DNA from 3 places in the Streptomyces sp. NPDC005962 genome. Region 1 is predicted to be linked to each of the others. Evidence: riboswitches for the same ligand, from Rfam matches in the RefSeq annotation. Region 1 holds a riboswitch; each other region holds the start of a gene.

What was found. Region 1 has a riboswitch for cyclic di-AMP ahead of ABZ370_RS16390 (M23 family metallopeptidase). Riboswitches for the same ligand answer to the same signal wherever they lie in the genome.
Positions count from the first base shown of each region.
Region 2: linked by a shared signal. The riboswitch ahead of ABZ370_RS39385 (M23 family metallopeptidase) and the one ahead of ABZ370_RS16390 (M23 family metallopeptidase) in region 1 are both predicted to bind cyclic di-AMP.
Region 3: linked by a shared signal. The riboswitch ahead of ABZ370_RS03530 (transglycosylase family protein) and the one ahead of ABZ370_RS16390 (M23 family metallopeptidase) in region 1 are both predicted to bind cyclic di-AMP.

Region 1 covers NZ_JBEXVE010000008.1:226,426-232,201, reverse strand. The annotation lists gene ABZ370_RS16405 (DNA topoisomerase IV subunit A) at 1-142, opposite strand, end outside; gene ABZ370_RS16400 (pitrilysin family protein) at 424-1,806, shown strand; gene ABZ370_RS16395 (pitrilysin family protein) at 1,803-3,212, shown strand; cyclic di-AMP (ydaO/yuaA leader) riboswitch at 3,406-3,568, shown strand; gene ABZ370_RS16390 (M23 family metallopeptidase) at 3,582-4,376, shown strand; gene ABZ370_RS16385 (GntR family transcriptional regulator) at 4,578-5,393, shown strand; gene ABZ370_RS16380 (HPr family phosphocarrier protein) at 5,507-5,776, opposite strand, start outside.
Region 2 covers NZ_JBEXVE010000039.1:59,294-65,069, forward strand. The annotation lists gene ABZ370_RS39370 (DUF6227 family protein) at 397-1,167, shown strand; gene ABZ370_RS39375 (hypothetical protein) at 1,289-1,660, shown strand; gene ABZ370_RS39380 (PP2C family protein-serine/threonine phosphatase) at 1,829-3,082, shown strand; cyclic di-AMP (ydaO/yuaA leader) riboswitch at 3,367-3,500, shown strand; gene ABZ370_RS39385 (M23 family metallopeptidase) at 3,512-4,681, shown strand; gene ABZ370_RS39390 (aldo/keto reductase) at 4,828-5,772, shown strand.
Region 3 covers NZ_JBEXVE010000001.1:736,230-742,005, forward strand. The annotation lists gene ABZ370_RS03520 (cytochrome P450) at 1-403, shown strand, start outside; gene ABZ370_RS03525 (transglycosylase family protein) at 517-1,485, shown strand; cyclic di-AMP (ydaO/yuaA leader) riboswitch at 1,740-1,907, shown strand; gene ABZ370_RS03530 (transglycosylase family protein) at 1,914-2,588, shown strand; gene eno (phosphopyruvate hydratase) at 2,703-3,989, shown strand; gene ABZ370_RS03540 (septum formation initiator family protein) at 4,117-4,593, shown strand; gene ABZ370_RS03545 (DUF501 domain-containing protein) at 4,667-5,224, shown strand; gene ABZ370_RS03550 (Ppx/GppA phosphatase family protein) at 5,221-5,776, shown strand, end outside.

The DNA of each region.
Region 1 (5,776 bases):
GGGCGTCGGGCAGCGCGCGCGAATAGATGACCGAGTAGGCGTACTCGAGGTAGGAGCCCTGCATCTCGTCGACGACGTCGATGTCGAGGATGCGCTCCTCGAAGTCGTCCGGCGGCGGACTCTTCGTGCTGCGGCGGGCCATCGCGCTTGCGGCTCCTTCAACGGCAGAGCTGGATCTGACGCGGACCATTGTGGCCCCGTCCACCGACAACTGTGGAACGGGCCGTCCCGTAGCGACCCCGTGAGCGGCCCCGCACGGCCCCCTCGGGCCCCGTTCCGGTCGGCCCGGGAGAGCTTGAGATGACCTTGGCCCGACCTTTGCGTGACGGGAACTTCGCCAGATGTCCGTGCGGTTGCATACAGTGACAGAAGCGCTCATCACGTGGTTCACACGCGCTCCATCACGCGATCGAAGGGACGTACATGCCCATGGGTCACACGGCCACGCAACAGGCCGGCTCCGGCGGCCTGAAAGCGACCGAGCACCGTCTGGCCAACGGCCTGCGGGTGGTGCTCTCCGAGGATCACCTGACCCCGGTCGCCGCGCTCTGCCTCTGGTACGACGTCGGTTCACGCCACGAAGTCAAGGGGCGTACCGGCCTCGCCCACCTCTTCGAGCACCTGATGTTCCAGGGCTCGTCCCAGGTGACGGGGAACGGCCACTTCGAACTGGTCCAGGGCGCCGGCGGCTCGCTCAACGGCACGACCAGCTTCGAGCGCACCAACTACTTCGAGACGATGCCCGCCCACCAGGTCGAGCTGGCGCTGTGGCTGGAGGCGGACCGGATGGGGTCCCTCCTGACCGCGCTGGACGAGGAGAGCCTGGAGAACCAGCGGGACGTCGTCAAGAACGAGCGCCGCCAGCGCTACGACAACGTGCCGTACGGCACGGCCTTCGAGAAGCTCATCGCCATGGCCTACCCCGAGGGCCATCCGTACCACCACACCCCGATCGGCTCGATGGCCGACCTGGACGCCGCCTCCCTGGAGGACGCCCGGGAGTTCTTCCGCACGTACTACGCGCCGAACAACGCGGTGCTGTCCATCGTCGGTGACATCGACCCCGAGCAGACGCTCGCCTGGATCGAGAAGTACTTCGGCACCATCCCCTCCCACGAGGGCAAGCGGCCGCCCCGCGACGGCACGCTCCCCGACGTCATCGGCGGGCAGCTGCGCGAGGTCGTGGAGGAGGAGGTCCCGGCCCGCGCCCTGATGGCCGCCTACCGGCTGCCGCACGACGGCACCCGTGAGGCCGACGCCGCCGACCTGGCGCTGACCGTCCTCGGTGGCGGCGAGTCCTCCCGGCTGCACAACCGCCTGGTGCGCCGCGACCGTACGGCCGTCGCCGCCGGGTTCGGCCTGCTGCGGCTGGCGGGCGCGCCGTCGCTGGGCTGGCTGGACGTGAAGACCTCCGGCGGGGTCGAGGTGCCCGGCATCGAGGCCGCCGTCGACGAGGAGCTGGCCCGCTTCGCCGCGGAGGGCCCGACGCCGCAGGAGATGGAGCGCGCCCAGGCGCAGATCGAGCGCGAGTGGCTGGACCGGCTGGCCACCGTCGGCGGCCGCGCCGACGAGCTGTGCCGGTTCTCGGTGCTCTTCGGCGACCCGCAGCTGGCCCTGACCGCCGTGAACCGGGTCCTGGACATCACCGCGGAGGAGGTGCGGGCCGTGGCCGCGGCGCGGCTGCGCCCCGACAACCGCGCCGTGCTGGTCTACGAGCCCGTCCAGGGCGCCGACGCCGCCGACGCCGATGACACAGACCAGGCCGAAGCCGCCGACACCGACGCAGAAGGGGAGGCGGCCCAGTGAGCGACGCCGTCACCGCCACCATGACCTTCCACCCGCAGCCGCAGGGTGGCGCCCCCAAGCCGTGGGCCTTCCCGGCGCCGGAGCGCGGTGAGCTGTCCAACGGGCTCACCGTGCTGCGCTGCCACCGCCCCGGCCAGAAGGTCATCGCCGTGGAGATCAACCTGGACGCCCCGCTGGACACCGAGCCGGCCGGTCTGGAGGGCGTCGCCACGATCATGGCGCGCGCCCTGTCCGAGGGCACCGACAAGCACACCGCCGAGGAGTTCGCCGCCGAGCTGGAGCGCTGCGGCGCCACCCTGGACGCCCACGCGGACCACCCCGGCCTCCGGGTCTCCCTGGAGGTGCCGGTCTCCCGGCTGCCCAAGGGGCTCGGCCTGCTCGCCGACGCCCTGCGCGCCCCCGCCTTCCCCGACGGGGAGATCGAGCGGCTGGTTGCCAACCGGCTGGACGAGATCCCGCACGAGCTGGCCAACCCGGCCCGCCGCGCCTCGGTGACCCTGGCCAAGGAGCTGTTCCCGGCCGAGTCGCGGATGTCCCGGCCGCGCCAGGGCACCGAGGAGACCATCGAGGGCATCGACGCGGCGGCGGTGCGGGCCTTCTACGAGGCGCACATCCGGCCGTCCACCGCGACCGCGGTCATCGTCGGCGACCTGGCCGGTGTCGACCTCGACCAGGCACTCGCCGACACCCTGGGCGCCTGGACCGGCGGCCCGCCGCCGCAGCGGACGGTCCCGCCGATCGTCGGCGACGACACCGGCCGTGTGGTGATCGTCGACCGGCCCGGCGCGGTCCAGACCCAGCTGCTCATCGGGCGCATCGGCGCCGACCGGCACGACCGCGTCTGGCCCGCCCAGGTGCTGGGCACCTACTGCCTGGGCGGCACCCTCACCTCCCGCCTGGACCGGGTGCTGCGCGAGGAGAAGGGCTACACCTACGGGGTGCGCTCCTTCGGCCAGGTGCTGCGTTCGACGCCGCCCTCGCCGGCCGGCGGCGGCTCGGCGGGCGCCTCGCTGCTGGCGATCAGCGGCTCGGTGGCCACCGAGGTCACCGGCCCGGCGCTGGAGGACCTGTGGACGGTGCTGCGGACGCTGAAGGAGGAGGGGCTGACGGACGCCGAGCGCGATGTCGCCGTGCAGAACCTCGTCGGCGTCGCCCCGCTCAAGTACGAGACGGCCGCAGCCGTCGCGGGCACCCTCGCCGACCAGGTCGAGCAGCACCTGCCGGACGACTTCCAGGCGCAGCTGTACGCCCGGCTCGCCGATGCGGGGACGGTGGAGGCGACCGCGGCGGTCGTGAGCGCCTTCCCGGCCGACCGGCTGGTGACGGTGCTCGTGGGTGACGCCGCCCGGATCGCGGAGCCGGTCAAGGCGCTCGGCATCGGAGAGGTGAGCGTCATCACCGGCTGAAGCCGCTCAACGCACCACCCGAAAAAGGACCCTGGCGTCGTGTGAGACGCCGGGGTCCTTCCCGTATGACCGATTTGCGGGCTGTTTGGTTTGTGGCGAGAACAACAAAAACCCGTAACTGTTTGGTGATCGAAACGCGGCCCGTCTAGCGTCAGTGCGGCTGTTCGCCGGATATCCGCCGCATCCGCGGCACGGACAGCCATCGCCGAGTCCCATGGTGCGAGTGCCAGGGGAGCCGGGGACCCAAACGTCCCTGGGGTGAATCGGACGCCTTCCCCGGCCGGGGGAGGGGCCCGTAGGAGACCTTCCTGCTCCGAACCCGTCAGCTAACCCGGTAGGCGAGAGGGAAGGAAAGGAGTGCGCCACAGCATGGCGTTCACCCGTGCCGCCGGGAAGCACCGACGTCCCAGCCAGACCGCCGTCCGTACCGGCGCGAACATCGCCGGCATCACCACGGTCGCCTCGGGCGTCGTCGCCGGCATCGCCGGCCCGGCCCTCGCCGCGACCGGCGAGACGCCGTCTCCCCAGGACACCGGTCTCCGCCAGGCGATGGTGATGGGCGACGGTCTCTCCGACCAGATCGACGCGCAGGCCCAGTCCCAGAAGAACGCCGCCGAGGCCGCCGCCGCCAAGGCGAAGGCCGAGGCCGTGGCCCGCCAGCAGGCCGCTCGGAAGGCCGAGGCCGCCGAGAAGAAGGCCAAGGCGGAGCGTGACGCCAAGGAGCGCGCCGCGCGTGAGGCCGAGCGCAAGGCCCTCAACACGTTCGTGTCGCCCGTCGACGGCTCCTCCGTCTCCACCGGCTACGAGGCCTCCAGCGGCCTGTGGTCCTCCGGCAGCCACACCGGCATCGACTTCCAGGCCTCCACCGGCACCGAGGTGCAGTCGGTGGGCTCCGGCGAGGTCGTCGAGGCGGGCTGGGGCGGTGCCTACGGCAACAACGTCGTCATCAAGATGAACGACGGCACCTACACCCAGTACGGCCACCTCTCGTCGATCGGTGTCTCGGTCGGCCAGAAGGTCACCCCTGGCCAGCAGATCGGCCTGTCCGGCGCCACCGGCAACGTCACCGGCCCGCACCTGCACTTCGAGGCCCGCACCACCGCCGAGTACGGCTCCGACATGGACCCGCTCGCGTACATGCGCTCGCACGGCGTCAGCCTCTGACCCGTCGCCCGCCCCTGTCGAAAGGCCCCGTCCGCTCCGGGCGGGGCCTTCGTCGTGCGTCCGCCGCCGTGACCAAAAAATATCCCTGAATTTCCTTCGCCCATCGGAAATCCCGGCCGCTTCGAATAGAGTCGCTGAACGCGCGTCAATCGGATGCGTTTCGCGGGGTTGAGGCGGAGGTTCGACAATGCGGGACCGGAAGTGAACGGGGATACGGCCGCACTCCAGGGCGGTCGCCGGATTTCGGCGCATGCGGTGTGCACGGCGATCCGTGACGACATCATCTCCGGTATCTGTCCGCCCGGCAGCCGGCTGACCGAGGAACTGCTCGCCCGGCGCTACGGGGTCTCCCGGGTGCCCGTCCGCGAGGCGCTGCGCACCCTGGAGTCCGAGGGCTTCGTCACGACCCGGCGGCATGCGGGCGCGTGCGTCGCGCAGCCGTCCGAGAAGGAGGCGGCCGACCTCCTGGACATCCGGGCCCTGCTGGAGCCGCTGGGCGCCGCCAGGGCCGCCCAGCGCCGCACCGAGGGGCATCTGAAGGTGCTGCGCGGTCTGGTCCGGCTCGGCCAGGAGCGGGCCCGGCACGGCAGGCTGGGCGAGCTGCGCTCGCTGGGCGACTGGTTCCACGAGACGCTCGCCCAGGCGTCCGGCAGCCCGAGCCTGGCGGGTCTGCTGGTGCAGCTGCGGCGCAAGACGGCGTGGGTGTACGCGGCGGATGCGGCCCGGCAGACGGCACAGGGCGGGCAGGGCATGCAGACGGCGCAGGCCGTGGCGGGCGCACCGGGCGCACCGGGCGCGGCGGGGGTCTCCGGGAGCGTGGACCTGTCGGTGCGCGCCGTCGAGTCCTGGGCGGAGCACGGCGCGATCGTGGACGCGGTCGCGCGCGGTGACGCCGACCGGGCGCGGGCGCTCGCCGCCGCGCACACCGAGCGTTCGCTGTCCGAATACCGATTGCGAAATGCGTCCCGGGTGAGAACTTCGAAACATTCCGTAAACACGGCGAGCGGCCGGAATTAACAGCCGTCCGATATGCCGTTCAAGGAATTCCGTATCCAGAAAAACAACGGGGCCGCGGTGATCCGTAATGGTTCACCGCGGCCCTGCCGCGCCGAAATGCTATTCGGACGGAATCAGACGGTCTCCGGAAGCTCCTCAAGGCCCTCGGTCACCAGCTTCGCCAGGCGGTCGAGCGCCGCCTCCGCGTCGTCGGCCGCGGAGGCGAGCACGACCTCGTCGCCACCCTGAGCGCCCAGGCCGAGCACGGCGAGCATGGAGGCGGCGTTGACCGGGGCGCCGTCCGCCTTGGCGATCGTGATGGGGACGCCGGCGGCGGTCGCCGCACGGACGAAGATCGACGCCGGGCGGGCGTGCAGGCCCTCGGTCCAGCCGATGTTGACGCG
Region 2 (5,776 bases), on a different contig from region 1:
TCGGGCGCTGGGCCAGCTTCACCCGTCCGGCATAGTGCGGTTCTTCCGCTGCGTGTCTCCGGGAATCCCGCTAACGAGAGGCGACGCAAGAGCTATTTGGAGCAGCGGGCCCCTGATTCCCCCCTATGCGAATGCGCCGAAAGGGCCTCGGGCGGTGGTGGCGAGGAAGCGACGCCGGGGGAGCGCCGAGGCGGCCGTGCGGTGGCCGGCCGGAGCAACTGACCCTGTCTCCCGACTTGTTCGGCCTGTCGAACGAGTGATACATCCTGACTTCACGACGCAGGAGTGAGTGAGGCACAAGTCCGACCGGCTGCTTCGCGCAACCACAGGCGCGGCCCGTGTTCAGGTCGCTACGCTAAGTACGCGAGGCAGTCACCCGGGGGCGGGAGGAGAGACGTGGGGCACTCAGGAGCGGGGGGCACCCCCGCCGAGCTGATGGACGGGCTGCTGGCCCGTGCGCAGAACGGCTTCGAGATCGGCGAGGCGGTGCTGAGCAGGGCGCGGAGCGCCCTGATGCACCAGTCCGAGCTGCGTTCCTGCCGGCAGTGCAACGAGCCGGCAGGCCCGCGCGGCTATACGACGTACCGGCATGTCTTCCTGCTGCCCGACGGCAGCAGCCTGCTGCTGTGGGAGCTGGAGCACAACACCGGACCGGACGACCGCCCGCTGTTCGAGCTGTACGCGGACGAGGACGCCCTCGCGCTCGCCGAGCGCCGCGTCCACCGGTGCATCGGCGGTGCCCGCTGGGAGGAGCTGGACGGGTTACCGCTGTGGCTGCCGGACCAGCTGCTCCAGGCAGCCGAACCCCCGGGGGTCCAGCGCGCGTACGTGGCCGACAACTCGGCCGACCACGCCCGCCGCGTCCTGCGCCGCGCGGAGAACCCCGACCGGCCGGGGGAGGAGACCGAGCGGCTGCTGAAGACCGCGTTCGCCCATGACATCGCCCTCGCCCCCAAGCCGCGCCGTCGCTCCGGCGGCCCCGACGCCACCTGGTGCCGCTTCTACGAGCACGCCTTCCTGCTCGCGGGCGGGGACGAGATCGTGCTGTGGGAGCTGGAGCACAACCTGACCCGGGACGGGCGGCTGGTGTGCGAGGTGTACCTCGACGAAGTGTCGGCGGAGCTGGCGGCCGACCGCCACGCCCGCGCCCTCGGCGTCGACCTCTGATGATCCGACAGTGGGCCTACCGGGTGACCTGATGCGCGCGCCTCCCCGGTGTCGCGGAAGTCTGTTCGTTGAATCGAAACGTCTGGTTTTCCGCGGATTCGGATCTTCTGGAGGAAATCAAGTGAACATCGGAAAGAAGGTAGCTGCCCTGGCCGTAGCGGCCGGCGCCCTGGTTCTGGGCAGTGCGGCGGGAGCGTCCGCCCACGGTTACGGGGGCTTCGACCCCTTCGGGGCGGTCCAGAGCAACTCGTGCAAGGCTACGGCCGGCATCATCGCCCCTGTCGGCGGAGTTGCCCCCACGGGCGACATCAACGTCGGCGGCGACTGCCTCAACTACACCCAAGGCACCGCGGCCGTCCAGAGCAACGACTGTGACTCGTCGGTTGGCTCCATCGTTTCTGTCGGCGCGGCCGGCCCCACGGGTGACGTCAACGTCGGCCGTAACTGCAGCAACATCGCCCTCGGTAACGGCGGTGGCTACGGCCGCGGCTGATGCTCACCGAGCCCTGGCGGAACGCCATGGCTCACCCTGCGGCCCCGGATGCCTGTCATCCGGGGCCGCTCGGCGTCCGGGCACGGCTGGGCAGCGCCTCCGACGCACCCACATGGCCGCCACCGGCTCGCCCCGCGCCCCGGCACCCGGAAGCCTGATGACGGGGTCATGGACCAGCGAAAGCGAGAGAGACCGGTGCGGGTGCGAGGGAGCAGGGCGCGTCCGGACGCCCGTACGCCCGCCGCCGAGTCCCCGGGCCCGGGTGCGGCCGCCGGTCCCGTCACGGCCGAGGAGGCCGCCGAGGTCTCTACGGGGCGCCGGCTGGCCCGGTGGACCCCCGCCATCCTCCTGCTCGGCGGCGTCGCCTTCGACCTCGCCGCCCCGGCCCCGTACACCGCCTCTCCCTTCTTCGCTGCGGCCCCGCTGGTCGCCGCCTCGCTCTTCCCGCTGCGGCAGACCATCGTCACGACGGTCCTCGCCCTCGCCGCCGTATGCCTGCTGGCGGAGCTGCACGGCGTGAAGGACCCGACCCAGGCCGCGACCGAGATCGCCACGGTGGCCACCGTCGCCCTGCTCGCCCTCGTGATCAACCGCGTCGTCCGCCGCGGCGACCGGCAGCTGGCCTCGGCGCGCGGTATCGCGGAGGCGGCACAGCGGGCCGTGCTGCCCGTACCGCCCGCCCGCATCGCCGGGCTGGACGTCGCGGCGCGCTACGTGGCGGCCGAGCGGTACGCCGCGATCGGCGGCGATCTGTACGCGGTGCAGGACACCCCGCACGGCGTACGGCTGATCGTCGGGGACGTCCGGGGCAAGGGGCTGCAGGCCGTGGAGGTCGTCGCGGTCCTCATCGGCGCCTTCCGGGAAGCGGCGGAGCAGGAGGCGACCCTGGAGGGGCTCGCGGGGCGGCTGGAGCGGGCGTTGCGGCGCGAGGGCGCCCGGCGGGCCGAGCTGGAGGCGTTCGAGGGGTTCACCACCGCCGTCCTCGGCGAGATCCCGCGCGGCGACTCCACCCTCCGCCTCATCAACCGCGGCCACCCGGAACCGCTGCTGCTGCCCGGCGGCGGCGAGGTGCGCCGCCTGGAGCCGGAGACGGCCGCGCTGCCGCTGGGGATGGGCGAACTCGGCGGGTGGCCGGACCGGGTGATGGAGCTGCGGTTCCCCGAGGACGCGACGCTGCTGCTGTTCACCGACGGGGTGACCGAGGCCCGCGACCGGCACGGCACGTTCTACGTCCCGGAGGAGCGGCTGCGCGGCCGCCGCTTCGACGGACCGGGCGCGCTGCTCGACGTGCTGGTGGAGGACGTCGCGCGCCATACGGGCGGGGAGTTCTCGGACGACATGGCGCTGCTGGCCGTACGGCGGCCACCGGGACCGAACGGAACCACGGCCGCCGCTCCGGACACGGACCGTAGCCGACCGTGACGTGGGCGCATAACGATTGACACACGATCAGCCCGCCGGAGGTTTTTGCCAACCCTTTTCAACTGAGGCGAATCGCCCCCATCTGTCCCCTGTTGCTTACTAAGTTCATGCCAAAGCTACGCGGATTCTTCAGAAGAGCTTGGAATCATGTCGCGCTCTCTATTAACGTTCGATAACGCAGCGCGGTCGACGTAGCCGTCGCAGAGGCGGCACCGTGCGCCGTCGCCGAATCCCGTAAGTGCAGCGCCAGCACCACCTTCAGCACCACGCATCACCAGGCACCACGGCGGTAGCAGCCGCAGCACCTAGGGAACCGGGGAACCACCACCTTGGGGTGAATCGGGTCGAACCTGACCCGTAGGAGACCTTCCTGCTCCGAACCCGTCAGCTAACCCGGTAGGCGAGAGGGAAGGAAAGGAGTGCGCCCCGGTGGCGTCCAACAGGTCCGTTCTGGACGAAGCTCCGTACCGCTCAGCGGGCGGAATCGGCACCGCGACCGCGTACGGAGTCGGCTTCGACGCCGGAGCCGGCGCCCGGCCCACGGTCGGCCTCGCCGCCGAACCGGATGAGCCGTCCGTCGCCAAAGAAACCGTCTGGGACGAGTGGAATCCCACCGAGGAATCCATCGCTCCACTGCGCGGCAGGCACCGCGTCGGCAAACAGCGCGGCGGCACCATGGCCCGCAGCGGCGCCGTCCTCGGCGTCGGCGTCATCGCGGCGGTCGGCGCGGGCGGCATGGCGAGCGCCCAGGACCGCCCGGCGGTACCGATCTCCATGCCGGACCTCGCCCACGTCGCCGACGAGGTCAAGGCCCAGCTGCCCGCCGCCAAAGACCTGCCCGGCATCGGCTCCCTGATGGCCGACGACCAGGGCTCCGCCCAGTCCTCCGCGGCCACCCTCACCACGGGCGGCACCGACTCGGGCGAGGCGCTGCGCAACCGCATCCTGCAACAGGCCGAGAGCCAGCAGACCGCGGCGGACGACGACAGACGCGAGGCCGCGGCACGCGCCGCCGCCAAGGCCGCCGCCGACGACGCCGCGAAGTCCGCCGCCAAGGCCCGCGACCTGGTGGAGCAGAAGAAGGCCGAGGCCGCCGCCAAGAAGAAGGCCGCCGAGGCCGCCAAGGCGAAGGAAGAGGCCGAGAAGAAGGCCGCCGCGGCCAAGGCCGCCGACAGCCCCGCCAAGACCTCCGCCTCCACCTCCGCCGGGTTCACCCTCCCCGTCGCCTCGTACACCCTGACCGCGGGCTTCGGCCAGGCCGGCGACATCTGGTCCGCCGACCACACCGGCCAGGACTTCGCCGCCCCGACCGGCACCCCGGTCAAGGCGGTGAGCGGCGGCACCATCACCCAGGCGGGCTGGGCCGGTTCGTACGGCTACCGCATCGTCCTCAAGCTCAATGACGGCACCGAGATCTGGTACTGCCACCTCTCGTCCATGGTCGTCACCTCGGGCAAGGTGTCCTCGGGCGAGACCGTCGGCCGCGTCGGCGCCACCGGCAACGTCACCGGCCCCCACCTCCACGTGGAGGTACGGCCGGGCGGTGGCTCCCCGATCGACCCGATGCCCTGGCTGCGCGACCACGGGCTGAACCCGTGACCCCCTGATCCGGCCGTCGCCGCTCCGACGGCCCTTCGTTCCGGCGGCTCTGGCGCTCTCTCCCCCCTTGACGCCAGGGCCGCCGGTCCGTCTATCTGCCGCCAACGGCGGAATAAACGCATCCACCACACGCGTTGTAAAAACGTATGACCGATACCCGCACGACCATAGGCAGCCTGTCCGTCTTCCCGCTCTCTCTGGGCGGCAACGTCTTCGGCTGGACGGCCGACGAGGCCGAGTCCTTCGAGGTCCTCGACGCGTACGCGGCGGCGGGCGGCAACTTCGTCGACACCGCCGACGTCTACTCCGCCTGGGTGCCGGGCAACCAGGGCGGCGAGTCCGAGACCGTCCTCGGCAAGTGGTTCGCCTCCCGCGGCAACCGCGACGACATCGTCCTCGCCACCAAGGTCGGCGCCGGCGTCCCGGAGCCCCGCGGACTCTCCTCTTCCGCCATCAAGTCCGGCCTGGACGAGTCCCTCCAGCGCCTGGGCACCGATTACGTCGACCTCTACTACACCCACTACGACGACACGTCGGTGGAGGTGGAGGAGATCATCTCGACCCTCGACGAGCTGGTGAAGGCGGGCAAGATCCGCGAGATCGCCGCCTCCAACATCTCCGCCGAGCGCCTCGAAGCCTCCGTCGCGTTCTCCGCCCAGGAGAACCTGGCCCGCTACGTCGCCCTCCAGCCCCACTACAACCTGGTCTCGCGCGACACCTTCGAAGGCGAACTGGCCGACGTCGCCGCCCGCCACGGCCTGGCGACGCTCCCGTACTACGCCCTCGCCTCCGGCTTCCTCACCGGCAAGTACCGCCCCGGCACCACGGTCGACAGCGCCCGCTCCACGGGCGCCGCCCAGCACCTGGAGACCGAGCGCGGCCAGAAGGTCCTCGCCGCCCTGGACGACGTGGCCGCCAACCACAACGCCGACCACGCCACCGTCGCCCTGGCCTGGCTCACCGCCCAGCCGACCGTGGTGGCCCCAGTAGCCAGCGCCCGCACCCCCGCCCAGCTCCCGGCCCTACTGGCCTCGGCCGACCTCCAGCTCACCCGGCCGGAACTGGACCTCCTGACGTCCGCCTCGGACTGACCCC
Region 3 (5,776 bases), on a different contig from region 1:
GCTGCTCGCCACCGCCGTCGAGGAACTGCTGCGCTACGACGGCCCGGTGGAGATGGCTACCTGGCGGTTCGCCGCCGAGCCGCTCACCCTCGGCGGGCAGCACATCGCGGAGGGGGAACCGGTGTTGGTGGTGATCGCCGCCGCCGACCGCGACCCCGAGCGCTTCGCCGGTCCCGACGTACTCGACCTCGCCCGCACCGACAACCAGCACCTCGGCTACGGCCATGGCATCCACTACTGCCTGGGCGCCCCGCTCGCCCGCCTGGAGGCGCGGACCGCGCTCGCCACCCTGCTGCGCCGACTCCCCGATCTCCGGCTCGCGGTGGAGCCGGACGAGCTGCGCCGACGCGGCGGGCTCATCATGCGCGGGCTGCGCACCCTTCCGGTGACCTGGGGAAAGTGACAAACAGTCAACCGCGTGACCGTGGCGTGACCTGGGATACACCGGCTTGTGATGATCGTGTGGCGTCGCTATGTTCAACCGACAACCGAGCCCCCACACGAGAGGCGATTCGCATGCTTTCCGGGAACGGACGTCACCGCCGCCCCCGCCAGGCTCCGGCCATCGTCGTCGCCGCGGGGGTGACCGGTGCGAGCATCGCCATCCCGCTCTTCGGAGCGACCGGCGCCCAGGCCGCCCCCGCCACCACGTGGGACCACGTCGCCGAGTGCGAGAGCGCGGGGATGTGGAGCGCCAACGAGGGCAACGGCTTCTACGGCGGCCTGCAGCTGACCCTCGACATGTGGAAGAAGTACGGGGGCACCGGTTACGCCCCGCGGCCCGACCTGGCCAGCCGCTCCCAGCAGATAGCCGTCGCCGAGTCGATACTCGGCGACCGCGGCCCGGACGCCTGGCCCAGCTGCGCGCTGAACGCCGGGCTGACCGGCGGCGGTGACGCCCCGGATGTGAATCCGGGCAGTACGGCGCCCCCGTCCCGGCAGGACGCGCAGCGCGGCGACTCAGGCGGCTCGGGCGACCGCGGGGACTCGGGTGAACGCGACGGCGCCCCGTCCGGCAAGACGCCCGACGCGACGGACACCCCCGGCGCCTCGAACACCCCCGGCGCACCGGACGCGTCGGACGCGCCGGAGCAGCCCCAGGACTCCGCCTCGCCCGACGGGCCGGACGGACCGGACGGCGACGCGCCCTCCCCGTCCCCTTCTTCAGGCGCGTCGGACCCGACGCCGGCCCCCTCCTCCACCGAGGGCGGCTCCGGGGGCCCTTCGGGGGAGCACCGGGGCGAACAGGACCAGGATGAGCGGCCGAGCGGCCATGCCTCGCGCGGCGGTGCCGACAGGGCCGAAAACCCCACGGATGGCGGCTACACAGTGCGTCCGGGTGACAACCTTTCAGCAATCGCCGAAAAGCAGGAATCGGGCGGCGACTGGCGTCGGATCTACGCATCCAACGAAAACCTGATCGGAACCGACCCGGATCTCATCATCCCTGGTCAGCGACTTGACCTCACCATCAGGGGCCAGTAGTTCAGGGGGATTTGCCCGATCTGGCACCGGTGAGACATACCTCTCGTCACATTTTCCCTCCCGTCCGTCGTGTCCGGTCTCTCCACACCCGGCCCCACCTGCGCCGATGTAGCCCGAGTGACCTCGATAACACCCCTCTTCGCTGCGATAAGGGTGTTTGAACGTTTCCCGGACGTGTGTTTAACGTCTTTCCGCTCGCCACAACGAGCACCGTCGACCGTCACGCCGAGTCCTGCCGGCGGTCGTCCGGTACCGACGCGCCAGCGCCGAAGGCAGGAGCGGGGGACCCAAGGTAAGTGCCGGGAGGCCAGCAGCATCGGCCGAGCGGCTTGGGGTGAAGCTGGGTGCGGACCTCCGCACCCAGCCGGGCAACTCACGCCCGAACCCGACAGCTCACCTCGTAGGCGTCGGTGAGGAAACGAACCAACATGTCCAACGCTCAGGGCAAGCACCGTCGTCCCTCCAAGGCCACCCGTATCGTCGCGCTCGCCGGCCTCGCCGGAGCCGCGGTGGCCACCCCGCTCATCGGTGCGACGTCCGCCTCTGCCGCCACCAGCTCCCAGTGGGACCAGGTCGCGCAGTGCGAGTCAGGCGGCAACTGGTCGATCAACACCGGCAACGGCTACTCCGGTGGCCTGCAGTTCTCCTCCTCCACCTGGGCCGCCTACGGCGGTACCGCCTTCGCTCCCACCGCTGACAAGGCCGGCAAGGCCCAGCAGATCCAGGTGGCCGAGAAGGTCCTCTCCAGCCAGGGCAAGGGTGCCTGGCCGGTCTGCGGCAAGGGCCTGACCAGCGGCGGCGCCCCGTCCGCCCCCGCGCCCTCCACCCCGCAGCAGAGCCAGCCCGACTCCAAGCAGTCGGCCCCGTCCGCCAAGCCGAAGGCCGCGCCGCGCAGCGCGCCCGAGCACGCCGCGCGCGCCGAGACCCGCGGCCCGATCAAGAAGGGCGACGGCGAGTACAAGGTCAAGTCCGGTGACACCCTTGGCAAGATCGCCAAGGCGGAGCACGTCAAGGGCGGCTGGAAGAAGCTGTTCGACCTGAACAAGAACATCGTCCAGCACGCCGACGTGATCTTCCCCGGCCAGCAGCTGCACCTGAGCTGAACCGCCCCACCGTAGTCAACGAGCCCCGGCCGGGTGCGCCGCCCCCACGGTGCACCCCGCCGGGGCTTCGGTGCGGTTAGGCTCATGCTGCTACCGAAGACCCATACGAAGGAGATCCTCGTGCCGTCCATCGACGTCGTCGTAGCTCGCGAGATCCTCGACTCGCGAGGCAACCCCACGGTCGAGGTCGAGGTCGGCCTCGACGACGGCAGCACCGGCCGTGCCGCCGTCCCGTCCGGCGCCTCCACCGGCGCCTTCGAGGCCCTCGAACTCCGTGACGGCGACAAGAACCGCTATGGCGGCAAGGGCGTGGAGAAGGCCGTCCTCGCCGTCATCGAGCAGATCGGCCCCGAGCTGGTCGGGTACGACGCCACCGAGCAGCGCCTGATCGACCAGGCGATGTTCGACCTGGACGCCACCCCGGACAAGTCCTCGCTCGGCGCCAACGCCATCCTCGGCGTCTCCCTCGCGGTGGCGCATGCCGCCTCCGAGGCGTCCGACCTGCCTCTCTTCCGTTACCTCGGCGGCCCGAACGCGCACCTGCTGCCGGTCCCGATGATGAACATCCTCAACGGCGGCTCGCACGCCGACTCCAATGTGGACATCCAGGAGTTCATGATCGCGCCGGTCGGCGCGGAGTCCTTCTCCGAGGCCCTGCGCTGGGGCGCCGAGGTCTACCACACCCTCAAGGGCGTGCTGAAGGAGCGGGGCCTGTCCACCGGCCTCGGCGACGAGGGCGGCTTCGCGCCGAACCTCGACTCCAACCGGGATGCCCTGGACCTGATCGTCGAGGCCATCAAGAAGGCCGGTTACCAGCCCGGCCAGGACATCGCGCTCGCGCTCGACGTCGCCGCCTCCGAGTTCCACAAGGACGGCGTCTACCAGTTCGAGGGCAAGGACCGCACCGCGTCCGAGATGACCGCGTACTACGCCGAGCTGGTCGACGCGTACCCGCTGGTCTCCATCGAGGACCCGCTGAACGAGGAGGACTGGGACGGCTGGAAGACGATCACCGAGCAGCTCGGTGACAAGGTCCAGCTGGTCGGTGACGACCTGTTCGTCACCAACCCCGAGCGGCTGGCCCGCGGCATCGACAACGACACCGCGAACGCCCTGCTGGTCAAGGTCAACCAGATCGGCTCGCTGACCGAGACCCTCGACGCCGTCGAGCTGGCCCAGCGCAGCGGCTTCAAGTGCATGATGTCGCACCGCTCCGGTGAGACCGAGGACGTCACCATCGCCGACCTGGCCGTCGCCACCAACTGCGGCCAGATCAAGACCGGCGCCCCGGCCCGCTCCGAACGGGTGGCCAAGTACAACCAGCTCCTGCGCATCGAGGAGATCCTGGACGACGCCGCGGTGTACGCGGGCCGCTCCGCCTTCCCGCGCTTCAAGGGCTGACCGCTTCCCGATCCTCAAGGAGCGGACACGTCTGACGCTTGTCCCCGGCCACGGTCCCGTACCGTGGCCGGGGACGACGTTACTCAAGCGGGAACTGCTCAAGCGAAGTCATCACCGGGGAGGCGACGTGCCGGCGGATCGGTTCTCCACCGCGACCAGGCTCAAGGCGCTCGGCGAACACGCCGCCGCCCGGGTCTACCGTGCCCGGATCAAACGCCGCCGCAGCCGGCTCACCGGCCGGGCCGCCCTCCTCGCGCTGGTCGTCTGCTCCCTGGTGGTCGCGCTGGCCTACCCCATGCGGCAGTACATCTCCCAGCGCTCGGAGATCGCCGACCAGCGGCGCCAGGCCCAGCGCGAGCGCGCCGAGGTGGCCAAGCTGAGCGAGCAGAAGGCCCGGCTGCACGACCCCGCGTACATCGAGCGGCAGGCCCGCGCCCATCTGCACTACCTGATGCCGGGCGAGACCGGCTTCAGCATGGTGGACCCCGGCGCCCGGGCCGAGCACTCCACCGACCAGGGCGCGGGCGACCGCCCCTGGTACACCAACCTCTGGGACGCCGTGGACACGGCGGACGCGCCGAAGGCGGCCGCCGAGCGGCGCTGACGCGCGCACCGGCGCTCGTCACGGTCGCACCCGGCACCCGGTCCGACACCGATCGAAGAGAACTTTTCCCCTCATGGACACGCCCCCTCCGCAGACGGAGCCCACCGCGCCCACCGACGCGGACATCGCCGCCGTCAAGGAGCAGCTGAACCGCCTGCCGCGCGGCCTGCGCGCCGTCGCGCACCGCTGCCCCTGCGGCAACCCCGATGTCGTCGAGACCGCGCCGCGCCTGGAGGACGGCACGCCGTTCCCCACGACGTACTACCTGACCTGCCCGCGTGCCGCGTCCGCGATCGGCACGCTGGAGGCGGAGGGCGTGATGAAGGAGATGACGGCCCGGCTCGGCAGCGACCCCGAGCTCGCCGCCGCCTACCGCGCCGCCCACGAGGACTACATCGCGCGCCGCGACGCCATCGAGGTGCTGGAGGGCTTCCCGAGCGCGGGCGGCATGCCGGACCGGGTGAAGTGCCTGCACGTCCTGGTCGGTCACTCCCTCGCTGCCGGGCCCGGGGTCAACCCGCTCGGCGACGAGGCGATCGCGCTGCTGCCCGAGTGGTGGCGCAAGGGCCCGTGCGTCGCGCCCTGTGCCCAGCAGACCTGTGCCCAGCAGACGGAAGAGGAGACCGCATGACCCGCGTCGCGGCCGTGGACTGCGGCACCAACTCGATCCGGCTGCTGGTCGCCGACGCCGACCCGGCCACGGGTGAGCTGACCGAGCTGGACCGCCGGATGAAGATCGTCCGGCTGGGCCAGGGCGTGGACCGCACCGGCAGGCTGGCCCCCGAGGCGCTGGAGCGCACCTTCGCCGCGTGCCGGGAGTACGCGGAGGTCATACGCACGCTCGGCGCCGAGCGCGTCCGCTTCGTCGCCACCTCGGCCTCGCGGGACGCCGAGAACCGCGAGGAGTTCGTGCGCGGCGTCGTGGACATCCTCGGCGTCGAGCCCGAGGTGATCACCGGGGACCAGGAGGCGGAGTTCTCCTTCACCGGCGCGACCAAGGAGCTGACCGGCCATGAGCATCTGAGCGGCCCGTTCCTGGTGGTGGACCTCGGCGGCGGCTCGACCGAGTTCGTCAGCGGTGACGACGGGGTGCGGGCGGCCCGCAGCGTCGACATCGGCTGTGTGCGGCTGACCGAGCGGCATCTCGTCGTGGACGGCGAGATCACCGAGGTGCCGACGGGGG